3 regions of the Cellulomonas sp. H30R-01 genome follow, and region 2 is predicted to be linked to each of the others. Evidence: riboswitches for the same ligand, from Rfam matches in the RefSeq annotation. Region 2 holds a riboswitch; each other region holds the start of a gene.

Region 1 (3,262 bases), 1.6 Mb from region 2:
CTCGCCGCGCACCCCGGGCACGTCGTGCGCGTCGCGCTCGGCGACAAGCGCAGCATCCCGCGCGGCCTCCTGCCGCACGGCGCCCCCGCCGCGGTGCACTTCGGCCTGCGCGTGCTGGAGCAGGGCACCCGCCTGTGGGACCGCCCCTTCATCGACGACGTCGCTCCCGCGCTGCTCACCGGCGTCGCCGCCCACACCATCACGGCTCTGCCGTCGCTCGCGGGGTCCGGGACGGCCCTGCTGCTCGCGGCGCTCGGCCACGCCGGTGCCGGCTGGGCGATCCCGCGCGGCGGCTCGGGCGCGATCGTGGCGGCGCTCGTCGACGACCTCGTCGAGCACGGCGGGGAGATCGTCACCGACCACCCCGTCCGCTCGTGCGACGACCTGCCGCCCGCGCACGCCTACCTGTTCGACACCTCACCTCGCACGCTCCTCGACGTCATGGGCGACCGCCTGCCGCCGCGCGCCCGCCGGCCGCTCGAACGGTTCCGGTACGGCAACGGCGCCGCGAAGGTCGACTTCGTGCTGTCCGAGCCCGTGCCGTGGACCGTGCCCGAGGTCGGCCGGGCCGGCACCGTGCACCTCGGCGGGACGCGCGCCGAGATGGTCGAGTCCGAGGGGGCTGTGCAGGCGGGCCGGCACGCGCGCCGGCCGATGACGCTGCTGAGCGACCCGACCGTCGTCGACGAGTCCCGCCGCGTCGGCGGCCTGCGGCCGCTGTGGACGTACGCGCACGTGCCCGCCGGGTCCGACGTCGACGTCACCGAGGCCGTGACCGCGCACGTCGAGCGGTACGCGCCCGGGTTCCGCGACGTCGTCGTCGCGTCGCGCTGCATCCCGGCCGCGCAGATGCACCACCACAACCAGAACTACGTCGGCGGCGACATCTCCGCGGGCGCCGCGACCATCACGCAGATGTTCGCCCGCCCCAGCGCGCGCCGGGACCCCTACGCCTCCGGGCGGGACGGGGTGTACCTGTGCTCGGCGTCGACCCCGCCCGGTCCGGGCGTGCACGGGCTGTCCGGCTGGTTCGCGGCGCGACGCGTCCTGCGCGAGGTCTTCAACACCGACCAGGTGCCGACCCTCGCCCCCGACCGCGCGACGGAGGCGTGGCCGGTCATCTAGGACGACGACCGCGTCGTCGACGACGTGGACGGCGAGGGACACGCACCGATCAGACGGCCACCGCCTCCAACACGTCGGCGCCGGACTCGGCTCAGTCGACCAGCTCGCGGCCCGTCTCCGTGCGGGCGGTGAACGCGGCGGTGCCGCGGGTCGCGAGCGCGCGGGCGACGCCGACGAGCGCGCCCGTGATCGCCGCGGCGGCGATGACCTCGCCGAGCCGGTAGTCGCCCTCGTCCTCGGGCTTCGGCGGCTTGTGACCGCGCGTCGCCTTCCACCCCTGGGCCACCACCTGCTGCGCGAGCCACGCGGCGACCAGCGCGCCGCCGATCCCGACGAGCTTCGCGACGGTCGACTGCTTGTCCATGCGGGGAGACCTCCGGGCGTCGGGGACGGGACCGGCGTCCACGCTAGCCGGGGACGGGTCGGACCGCTGGTCGGACGGGCGTAGGATCGCAGGCGAACGACAGGGGAGCGTCACGTCGCCGGCAGCCCCGCCGACGGCCAGGACGCTGAGAGTGCGGACCACCGCAGACCCTCGAACCTGATCCGGTTCACACCGGCGTAGGGAGTCGGGCTTCTCAGTCTCCGCAGTCGTCGTCGGCGCGCCCCTGCGAGGGTGCCGCCGTGCGACGGGTGCGGGGACCCCCTCCTGCTGACGAGGGAGGAGCACCACCGATGGCGAGCACGCCCCGCCGCACGTCCGTCCCCGTCCTGGCGCTGACCGCCGGGACCGTCCTCGCGCTCGCGCTCGCGGGCTGCTCCGCGATCGGCGGCGGCGACCCCGCGCCGTCCGCGTCCGGGGGGTCCGGCGGCACCGTCACCCTGGTCACGCACGACTCGTTCGGCCTGTCCGACGGCCTGCTGGAGTCCTTCGAGGAGGAGAGCGGCCTGACGGTCGAGGTCGTGCAGCCCGGCGACGCGGGCGCCCTGGTCAACCAGCTCGTCCTCACGAAGGACGCGCCGCTCGGCGACCTGGTGTTCGGCGTGGACAACACGTTCGCGTCGCGCGCGATCGACGAGGGAGTCGTCGAGCCGTACACGTCGTCCGCGCCCGCGGCGGAGGACGCCGCGCAGTACGCGGTCGACGGGTCCGAGGCGCTGACCGCGGTCGACTTCGGCGACGTGTGCCTCAACGTCGACCACGCGTGGTTCACCGAGCACGGCGTCGCGGAGCCCGCGTCGCTCGACGACCTGACGAAGCCCGAGTACAAGGATCTCCTCGTCGTCCCGAGCGCCGTCACGTCGTCGCCGGGGCTCGCCTTCCTGCTCGCGACCGTCGGCGCGAAGGGTGCGGACGGCTGGCAGGACTACTGGACGGCGCTCGTCGCGAACGGCCTCCAGGTGTCCGAGGGCTGGTCGGACGCCTACTACACGGACTTCAGCGGCGGCGGCGGCGACGGGCCGCGCCCGGTCGTGCTGTCGTACGCGTCGTCCCCGCCGTTCACGGTGCCGGACGGCGCCGACGAGCCGACGACGGGCGCGCTGCTCGACACGTGCTTCCGGCAGGTCGAGTACGCGGGCGTCCTCACGAACGCGGAGAACCCCGAGGGCGCGCGGCAGCTGCTCGACTTCCTGCTCTCCGACGAGGTCCAGGCCGACATCCCGGGGTCGATGTACATGTACCCGGTGAGCACGGCCGTCGACCTGCCCGAGGAGTGGGCCCGCTGGGCCCCGCTCGCCGACGCGCCCTTCGAGGTCGCACCCGCCGACGTCGACGCGCACCGCGAGGAGTGGCTCGCGGCGTGGTCGGAGATCGTCGCGGGCTGACCCCGATGACGACGACGCTCGCCCGACCCGACGCCCCCGCGGCGCCGGGCGGGCGGGCGCGCGCGTCGGCGGGGACGGTCGCGTTCTGGACCGCGGCCGTCGTGGTCCCGCTGCTGTTCCTCGGGCTGTTCTTCGCGTGGCCCGTCGTCGTGATGGTCGCGCGCGGGTTCGTCGTCGACGGCGCGCTCGACCTCTCAGGCTTCGCGGACGTGTTCTCCCGCCCGCGCACCTGGCGGATCGTCGGGCTGACGCTCGCCCAGGCGTCGGTCGCGACCATCGTGTCGGTGCTGCTCGGGGTGCCCGGCGCGTTCGTGCTGTACCGGCGGACGTTCCGCGGGCGGGCAGCCGTGCGCGCGCTGGTCACGGTGCC
Region 2 (3,262 bases):
TCACCGGGTCGAGCACGACGAACGGCGTCCGGTGGCGCGCCAGCCAGTCCTCGACCTCGTCGGCCACGGCCGCCGTCGCGAGCATGCCGATCTTCACCGCGTCGACCGTCACGTCGTCGGACACCGCGTCGAGCTGCGCGCGCAGGAACGCGACGTCCGGCACCAGGACCTCCCGCACGCCGTGCGTGTTCTGCGCGACGAGCGCCGTGACGACCGCCATGCCGTAGGCGCCGTGCGCGGCGAACGCCTTGAGGTCCGCCTGGATCCCGGCTCCTCCGGTCGGGTCGGTCCCCGCGACCGACAGGACCCGCGGGCGCGACCCCGCCGCCGGGCCGTGCCCGGTCATCGCGCAGCCCCCGCCCGCACCGTGACGGCGGCCGTCCCGGCCGGACGCGCGGCGCCGGCACGCGTGAGCGTGTCCGCGGCACGGGCGGGCGCTGCGTCGACGTCCGACGCGCTCCGCCCGACCGCCGTCGTCCACGCCGCGACGAGGTCGGCCGCGGCGCGCGCGGGGTCCGGCGCCGCGCAGACGGCCGACACGACCGCGAGCCCGTGCGCACCGGTCTCGCGCACGGCCACGACGTCCGCGACGCCGAGGCCGCCGATCGCGACGACCGGCAGCGGACTGCGGTGGACCGCCGCCCGCAGGCCGTCGAACCCCAGCGGCGGGCCTGCGTCCGGCTTCGTCGGCGTCCCCCGCACGGGACCCGCGCCGACGTAGTCGACGACCGCGGGGTCGACCTCCGCGAGGTGCTCGGCGGTCGCCGCGGACACGCCGACGAGCGCGTCCTGGCCGAGGAGCCGCCGGGCGTCGACGACGTCGAGATCACCCTGGCCCACGTGCACCCCGGCGACCGTGCAGCCGCGCGAGCGCGCGACGAGCGCGACGTCGACCCGGTCGTCGACGACCACCAGGGCTCCCGTGCCGTCGACCGCGTGCGCGACGTCGACGGTGAGCGCCACGAGGTCGCGGACCGGCGCTCGCTTGGCGCGCACCTGCAGGACGCGGACACCCGCGTCGACGGCGGCCCGGGCGACGTCGGCGGGTCGACGCGCGGCGGCCGCGCAGGTGTCCGCGTCGACCACGAGGTACGGGCCGTCGGGCAGCACGCGGCTCATGCGGGCACCGCCGCGCGCTCGACCGTCGCCGCCGACACGACGCGCGCCGCGAGGTCGTCGGGTGCGACCGAGGCGAGGTGGTCGACGAGCGCGACCTGGAACGACGCGGGCCCCGCGGCAGCCACCGCGGCGCGCTCGGCGGCGACGCCCAGCAGCGTCGTCGCCCCGACCGCGGCGACGAGCGGCTCGGTGACCGCGGCGAACGCGGCCGTCAGGCCGCCGAGCGCGCACCCGGCGCCCGTGATCCGGGTCAGGAGCGGATGCCCGACGGCGAGCCGCACCTCGTGCTCGCCGTCCGTGACGAGGTCGACCGGGCCGGACACGGCGACGACCGTCCCGTGCCGTGCCGCGAGACCGGTCGCCGCCTCGCGCGCGGTGTCGACGCCGTCGCGCGCGTCGACACCGCGGCCCGCGGAGAGCCGTCCCGCGAGCGCGCGCACCTCGCTCGCGTTGCCGCGCACCACGGCGGGGCGCTCGGCCACCAGCCGCGCCGCGAGGCGGGTGCGCACCGACAGGACGCCCACGGCGACCGGGTCGAGCACCCACGGCGTGCGCGCACCCACGGCCGTCGCGACCGTCGGTTCGACGCACGCGCGCAGGTCCGGGTCGAGCGTGCCCAGGTTGACGAGGACGGCGCCCGCGACGCCCGCGAGCTCCTCCGCCTCACCGGGCACGGCCGCCATCGCGGGGGACGCCCCGACCGCGAGGAGGGTGCTCGCGACGAGGTTCGTGGTCACCTCGTTCGTCAGGCACTGGACGAGCGGCGTGGCCGCACGGACCGCGGCGAGCGCCTCGCCGGCGGCGTCGGCGAGCGCGAGCGCGTCACCGTGCGGATCGGTGGACGGGTGGTGGGCAGACGTCATCGCGACGACATCCCTTCGCTAGTACGAACTAGATCAGGTTCGGCGGGTGTGATCTCAGCCCCTGGTCCGCCCGGTCGGGCGGTGCGGGGCACCCCGTGTCAGTGCGCTCAGGCTAGCCACGACGCCGACGACCCGTCGGCCCACCGCTCACCAGGTGGACCGACGGGTCGTCGGAGGTCGTGCGAACAGCTCGTGCGGACGGGTCGTGCGCACGGTCGTGCGGACCGGCTACCGGACGGTGCCCCAGGTGGTGCCGCTGCCCGACACGGGGTTGCGGTGCTCGAACCAGACGACGCGGTCGTCGGGGTCGACCCAGCCTGCGACCGCGGGCACCGCGAGAGGGTCGGGAGCCCAGACGCCGCCGGGCGTGTGCCGCAGCTCGGGCGGCTCCCACGGCTGCGGTCCGTGCGTGGCGAGCGGCAGGGGGCGTCGGTCGGTGCGCGACGGATCGGCCATGGGTCCAGCGTGCTCCCGAGGACGGCCCGGGCACAGAGGACGAAAGGCCCGAATGCGACGAAGGCCCGGCCGCCGCCCCTCGCGGGGCGGACGGCCGGGCCTCCGGCGGGCCACGTCAGCGCGTGACGCGCACCGTCACCGGGTCGCTCGTGCTGGGTGCGACGTCCGGGTCGCTGGGCACGAAGGTCGCGGTGTACGTGTGCGTGCCGACGCTCGCGTCGTGCGGCACACGGCCGACCGCGACGCCGAGGACGACGTCGTGCCGGCTCACCACGGTCGCGCCCTCACGGATCTCGACCTTCCCGGACGGGATCCGCAGGTTCTCCTGGACGACGCCCGCGACGAGCAGCGTCGGCAGGAGCGAGCCCTGCTTCTGCGTCGTGCGGGTCGCGTCCAGGCCGGTGTGCGTCTTCACCTGCGTGACCGTGACGGTCACCGGCGCGGACTGCGACGGCGCGACGTCGGCCGTGCCGGCGAACCGGGCGACGACCTGGTAGGTCCCGGCGGGCGTGCTCGCGGGCAGCGTGAACGTCGCCGAGCCCTTCTTCGACAGCGTCTCGGAGCCGAGGACGGTGTCGCCGGCGACAAACTCGACCGTCGCACCCGCCACCGACGCGTCGGACGTGACGGTCGCGGTGAGCTTGACCTTCGACTTGCCGACCACCTGCGTCGTCGGCTTGGCGGTGAGGGTCGTCGTGGACGACGCCCGGCCCTCCTCGACCGTGAGCGGCAGCGTCACCGTGGTGCCGCTGGGGCTCGCGACCAGCGTGAGGACGTGCTCGCCGGCCGGGGTGCTCTCCGGGACGGTCACCGCGACCGTCGCC
Region 3 (3,262 bases), 840 kb from region 2:
GTACAGCGCGACGTACCGCTTGCCGGGCTGCCCCGGCACCGCCGGGAAGACCAGCTGGCCGCCGCCCGGCAGCTCCACGCCGGTCGAGGCCGTCGCGACGCGTGCCGCGAGGCGGTCGGGTGCCCCGAACCCGTCCCCGAGCGCGACGACGTGCGCCGGCCGGCGCTGCGCCAACGCCTGGACCGTGCCCGCGAGCGCGCGCGGGTCGCCCCCGGGGACGTCGAGGGCCTCGACGCCCATGACCGCGGCGTTCGCGACCGCGACCGGCAGTGCGCCGGTCACGCCCGTGAGCAGGACCGTCGACTCGACGGGTGCCGGCGGCGCGGTCCGCGGCAACGCCCCCGTGCCCGTCCCGCTCGGCGACGCGCTCGCGCGCGTGCCGCGCGACGCCGACGGGCTCGCGGCGGTCGGCGTCGCGTCGGCGGAGGGCGAGGTCGCGGGCGCGGGTGACGCGCCGTCCGCCCGGACGACCGTCACGCCGTCAGGGACCGGTGCGGTCGCCCCGACCGCCACGGCCCAGCGCGTGCCGAGACGCTCGAGCTCGGCCGCGAGGACGTCGGGCGGCACGCCCGGACCACCGAGCAGCACGGGCGCCCCGAGCCGCGCGCCCTCCCGGATCGCGGCGTCCTGCGCGGCCGGGTCGGCGGCGTCCGCGAGGACGACGACGGGTGCGCGCGCGACGAGCGTCCGGACCACCTCGAGCGCGGCCGTCTCCGCCGACGCCGCGGGCAGCACGGTCGCGGGGAGCGTCGGCTGGACCGCCTCCGCGGCGAGCGGGGACGCCGACGGCGACGGGGTCGCGCTCGCGCTCGTCGTGGGGTCCGGCCGGCCGTCGTCGGCCGTGCAGGCGCCGAGCCCGAGGCACGCGGCGGCGGCGACGAGCGCGGCGGTCCGGTGGTGGACGGGCCGGCGGGTCTGCCGGCGGATCGGCTGGCGCGGCTGACGGATCGGCACGGTCCTCCCTCGACGGTCGGCGCCCCACTGTACGGGGGCGGCTCGAGCGTCCGCCCCTCGGGAGAGTCCGCGGACGGCGGTCGCCGGGCGGACCGGCGCGGCCGTCCGCGCACCGGCCGACCGCGCGACGACCAGCGGGCGGACCGGGCTTCCGGGCGGCCGCGCACGAGCGCTACGGTCGGCGGCGACAGAAGCCCCCGGGGAGCGCAGGAGCGCTGAGAGTGCGGCCGGACACCACGTCCCACCCGCAGACCCGTGGAACCTGACCTGGTTCGCACCAGCGTAGGGAGCAGGGCACTCGTCGCCGACGGCCGCGTCGGCGACCGGCGTCCGTCGGGCTCGACGCGACGCCTCGTCGCGCCACCCGGACGGTCGTCGGTCGTGCGCCGTCGCGCGGCCCCGTGCTGCTCGCCGGGGGTCCGCCACCGCACCGGAGGACCACCATGAGCACCCCCGTCACCGCCCCCGACCGACGCGCGGTCGCGACCGCCGCCGAGCTCGGCGTCGGCGCCCGCTTCTCCCTGCACCCCGCGTCCGGCGACGCCGTGCGCGTGATCCTCGACGCGCTCGCGCACGCCGACCGCGACCGCGTCACCGTGACCACCGACGACGTGTCGACACTCGTGCGCGGCACCGAGCACGACGTCGTCCGCTACGTCCACGACGTGCTCACCGCGGCGGGCCGCGACGGCACGCACGTCGCCGCGCACGTCCAGCTGTCGCGGGGCTGCCCGGGCGAGGTCGCGTGCGCGCTGCCCGACGACGTCGTGCTGTCGGCCGTCGCACCGCCCGACCTGCCGCCCACGGGTCTGCGGGCCGCCGCGCACTGGGCGCTCTACCCGCTCGACGACGGCAGGCCCGGGCACCCCGGCGACCACATGCGGGCGATCGAGCAGGCGATCGCCGTCGCGCGCGCCCGTGCCACGGTGTCCGCGTCGCACTTCGTCACGCGGCTCGACGGCGACCTCGCCGACGTCCTCGGCGCCGTCGCGGACGCGTGGCTCGCCGCCGCCCGGCACGTGCGGCACGTCGTCGCGCACGTCACGATCACGCTGCACTCGCCGTCGTGGGCGGACGGTGCCGCGGGCGGGGCGGCGGCCGGCGCGACGAGCGACGTGGCGACCGCCGCCTCGTCGGCCGGCGCGACCGCCCGCGCGGCGACCGCCGTGACGGACGCCGACGTGGCCGGGGTGGACCGATGAGCGCCGCACGCGCGCGCGTCACGCTCGCCGAGCTCGTCCTGCTGGCCGTCCTCGCCGTCGTCTTCGGGTTCCTCTACTGGGCGCTGGTGCAGGCGTGGGGCGCGCTCCAGCTCGCGATGGGGCCCTTCGGCGACCTCGCCCAGCACGTGCTCATCGGCGGGTGGATGGTCGCGGCCCCGCTCGCGGTCTACGTCGTGCGCAAGCCCGGGGTCGGGATCGTCGTCGAGCTGGTCGCCGCGTTCGTCGAGGTGGCGTTCCTCGCGTCGCCCGTCGGACCGACGCTGCTCGTCGTCGGTCTCGTGCAGGGCGCGGGTGCCGAGGCGGCGTTCGCGCTCACCCGGTACCGCCGCTACGGGTGGGGCGTCTTCGCGCTGTCCGGGGTCCTCGCGGGGCTCGCGAGCACCGCGCTCGGGGTCGTGCGGTTCGGGTGGCTCGGGCAGGACTGGTTCGCGTGGCGGCTCGGGCTGCAGGTCGTGAGCGGGCTCGTGCTGTGCGGGCTGCTCGCGCGCGTGATCGGCGACGCGCTCGCGCGGACCGGGGTGCTCGACAACACGGCGCTCGGCCGCGCGCGGCGTGGCCGGACGGCGACGGCGACGCCGGTGGCACCGGCCGGACCGGACGGGCCCGTCGAGCGGACCGGACCGGACGCGCCCGTCGAGCCGGCCGGACCGGACGACCCGGCAGGACCGGACGACGCGGAGGTCCCGGTGGACGAACGGACCGGCGCCCGGTGATCCGGGCACGCGGGCTCACCGTCCGCTACCCCGACGCGCCGCGCGCGGTGCTCGACGGCGTCGACCTCGAGGTCCGCGCGGGCGAGCACGTGCTGCTGCTCGGCGGCTCGGGCGGGGGCAAGAGCACGCTGCTGCGCGTGCTCGCCGGTGTCGTGCCCCGTGTGGTCGACGCCGACGTGGCGGGCGCGGTCCGGGTCGCGGGCGTGCAGCTGCCCGCGGACCACGTGCCGCCCTCGACCGGCTACCTCACGCAGGACCCGGCCGACCAGCTCGTGCTGCCGACCGTCCGCGACGAGGTCGCGTTCGGGCTGGAGAACCGCGCGGTGCCGGCCGCGGAGATCCCGCCACGGGTCGAGGCCGCGCTCCGTGCGG

The links. A riboswitch is a leader RNA that binds a small molecule or an ion and turns the genes downstream of it on or off. The one in region 2 is predicted to bind thiamine pyrophosphate.
Region 1: it holds a riboswitch for thiamine pyrophosphate, as region 2 does, so the genes downstream of both, GXP71_RS18020 (thiamine ABC transporter substrate binding subunit) here and thiM (hydroxyethylthiazole kinase) in region 2, are expected to answer to the same signal.
Region 3: it holds a riboswitch for thiamine pyrophosphate, as region 2 does, so the genes downstream of both, GXP71_RS08845 (YkoF family thiamine/hydroxymethylpyrimidine-binding protein) here and thiM (hydroxyethylthiazole kinase) in region 2, are expected to answer to the same signal.

Annotation. Positions count from the first base shown of each region.
Region 1 is NZ_CP048210.1:4,056,056-4,059,317, forward strand. It holds gene GXP71_RS18010 (NAD(P)/FAD-dependent oxidoreductase) at 1-1,125, shown strand, start outside; gene GXP71_RS18015 (DUF4235 domain-containing protein) at 1,217-1,489, opposite strand; TPP riboswitch at 1,581-1,710, shown strand; gene GXP71_RS18020 (thiamine ABC transporter substrate binding subunit) at 1,801-2,892, shown strand; gene GXP71_RS18025 (iron ABC transporter permease) at 2,898-3,262, shown strand, end outside.
Region 2 is NZ_CP048210.1:1,149,349-1,152,610, reverse strand. It holds gene thiD (bifunctional hydroxymethylpyrimidine kinase/phosphomethylpyrimidine kinase) at 1-346, opposite strand, end outside; gene thiE (thiamine phosphate synthase) at 343-1,119, opposite strand; gene thiM (hydroxyethylthiazole kinase) at 1,116-1,982, opposite strand; TPP riboswitch at 1,976-2,088, opposite strand; gene GXP71_RS05065 (hypothetical protein) at 2,211-2,438, opposite strand; gene GXP71_RS05060 (ExeM/NucH family extracellular endonuclease) at 2,554-3,262, opposite strand, start outside.
Region 3 is NZ_CP048210.1:1,986,442-1,989,703, forward strand. It holds gene GXP71_RS08840 (hypothetical protein) at 1-954, opposite strand, end outside; TPP riboswitch at 1,143-1,262, shown strand; gene GXP71_RS08845 (YkoF family thiamine/hydroxymethylpyrimidine-binding protein) at 1,398-2,156, shown strand; gene GXP71_RS20545 (ECF transporter S component) at 2,153-2,890, shown strand; gene GXP71_RS08855 (ABC transporter ATP-binding protein) at 2,887-3,262, shown strand, end outside.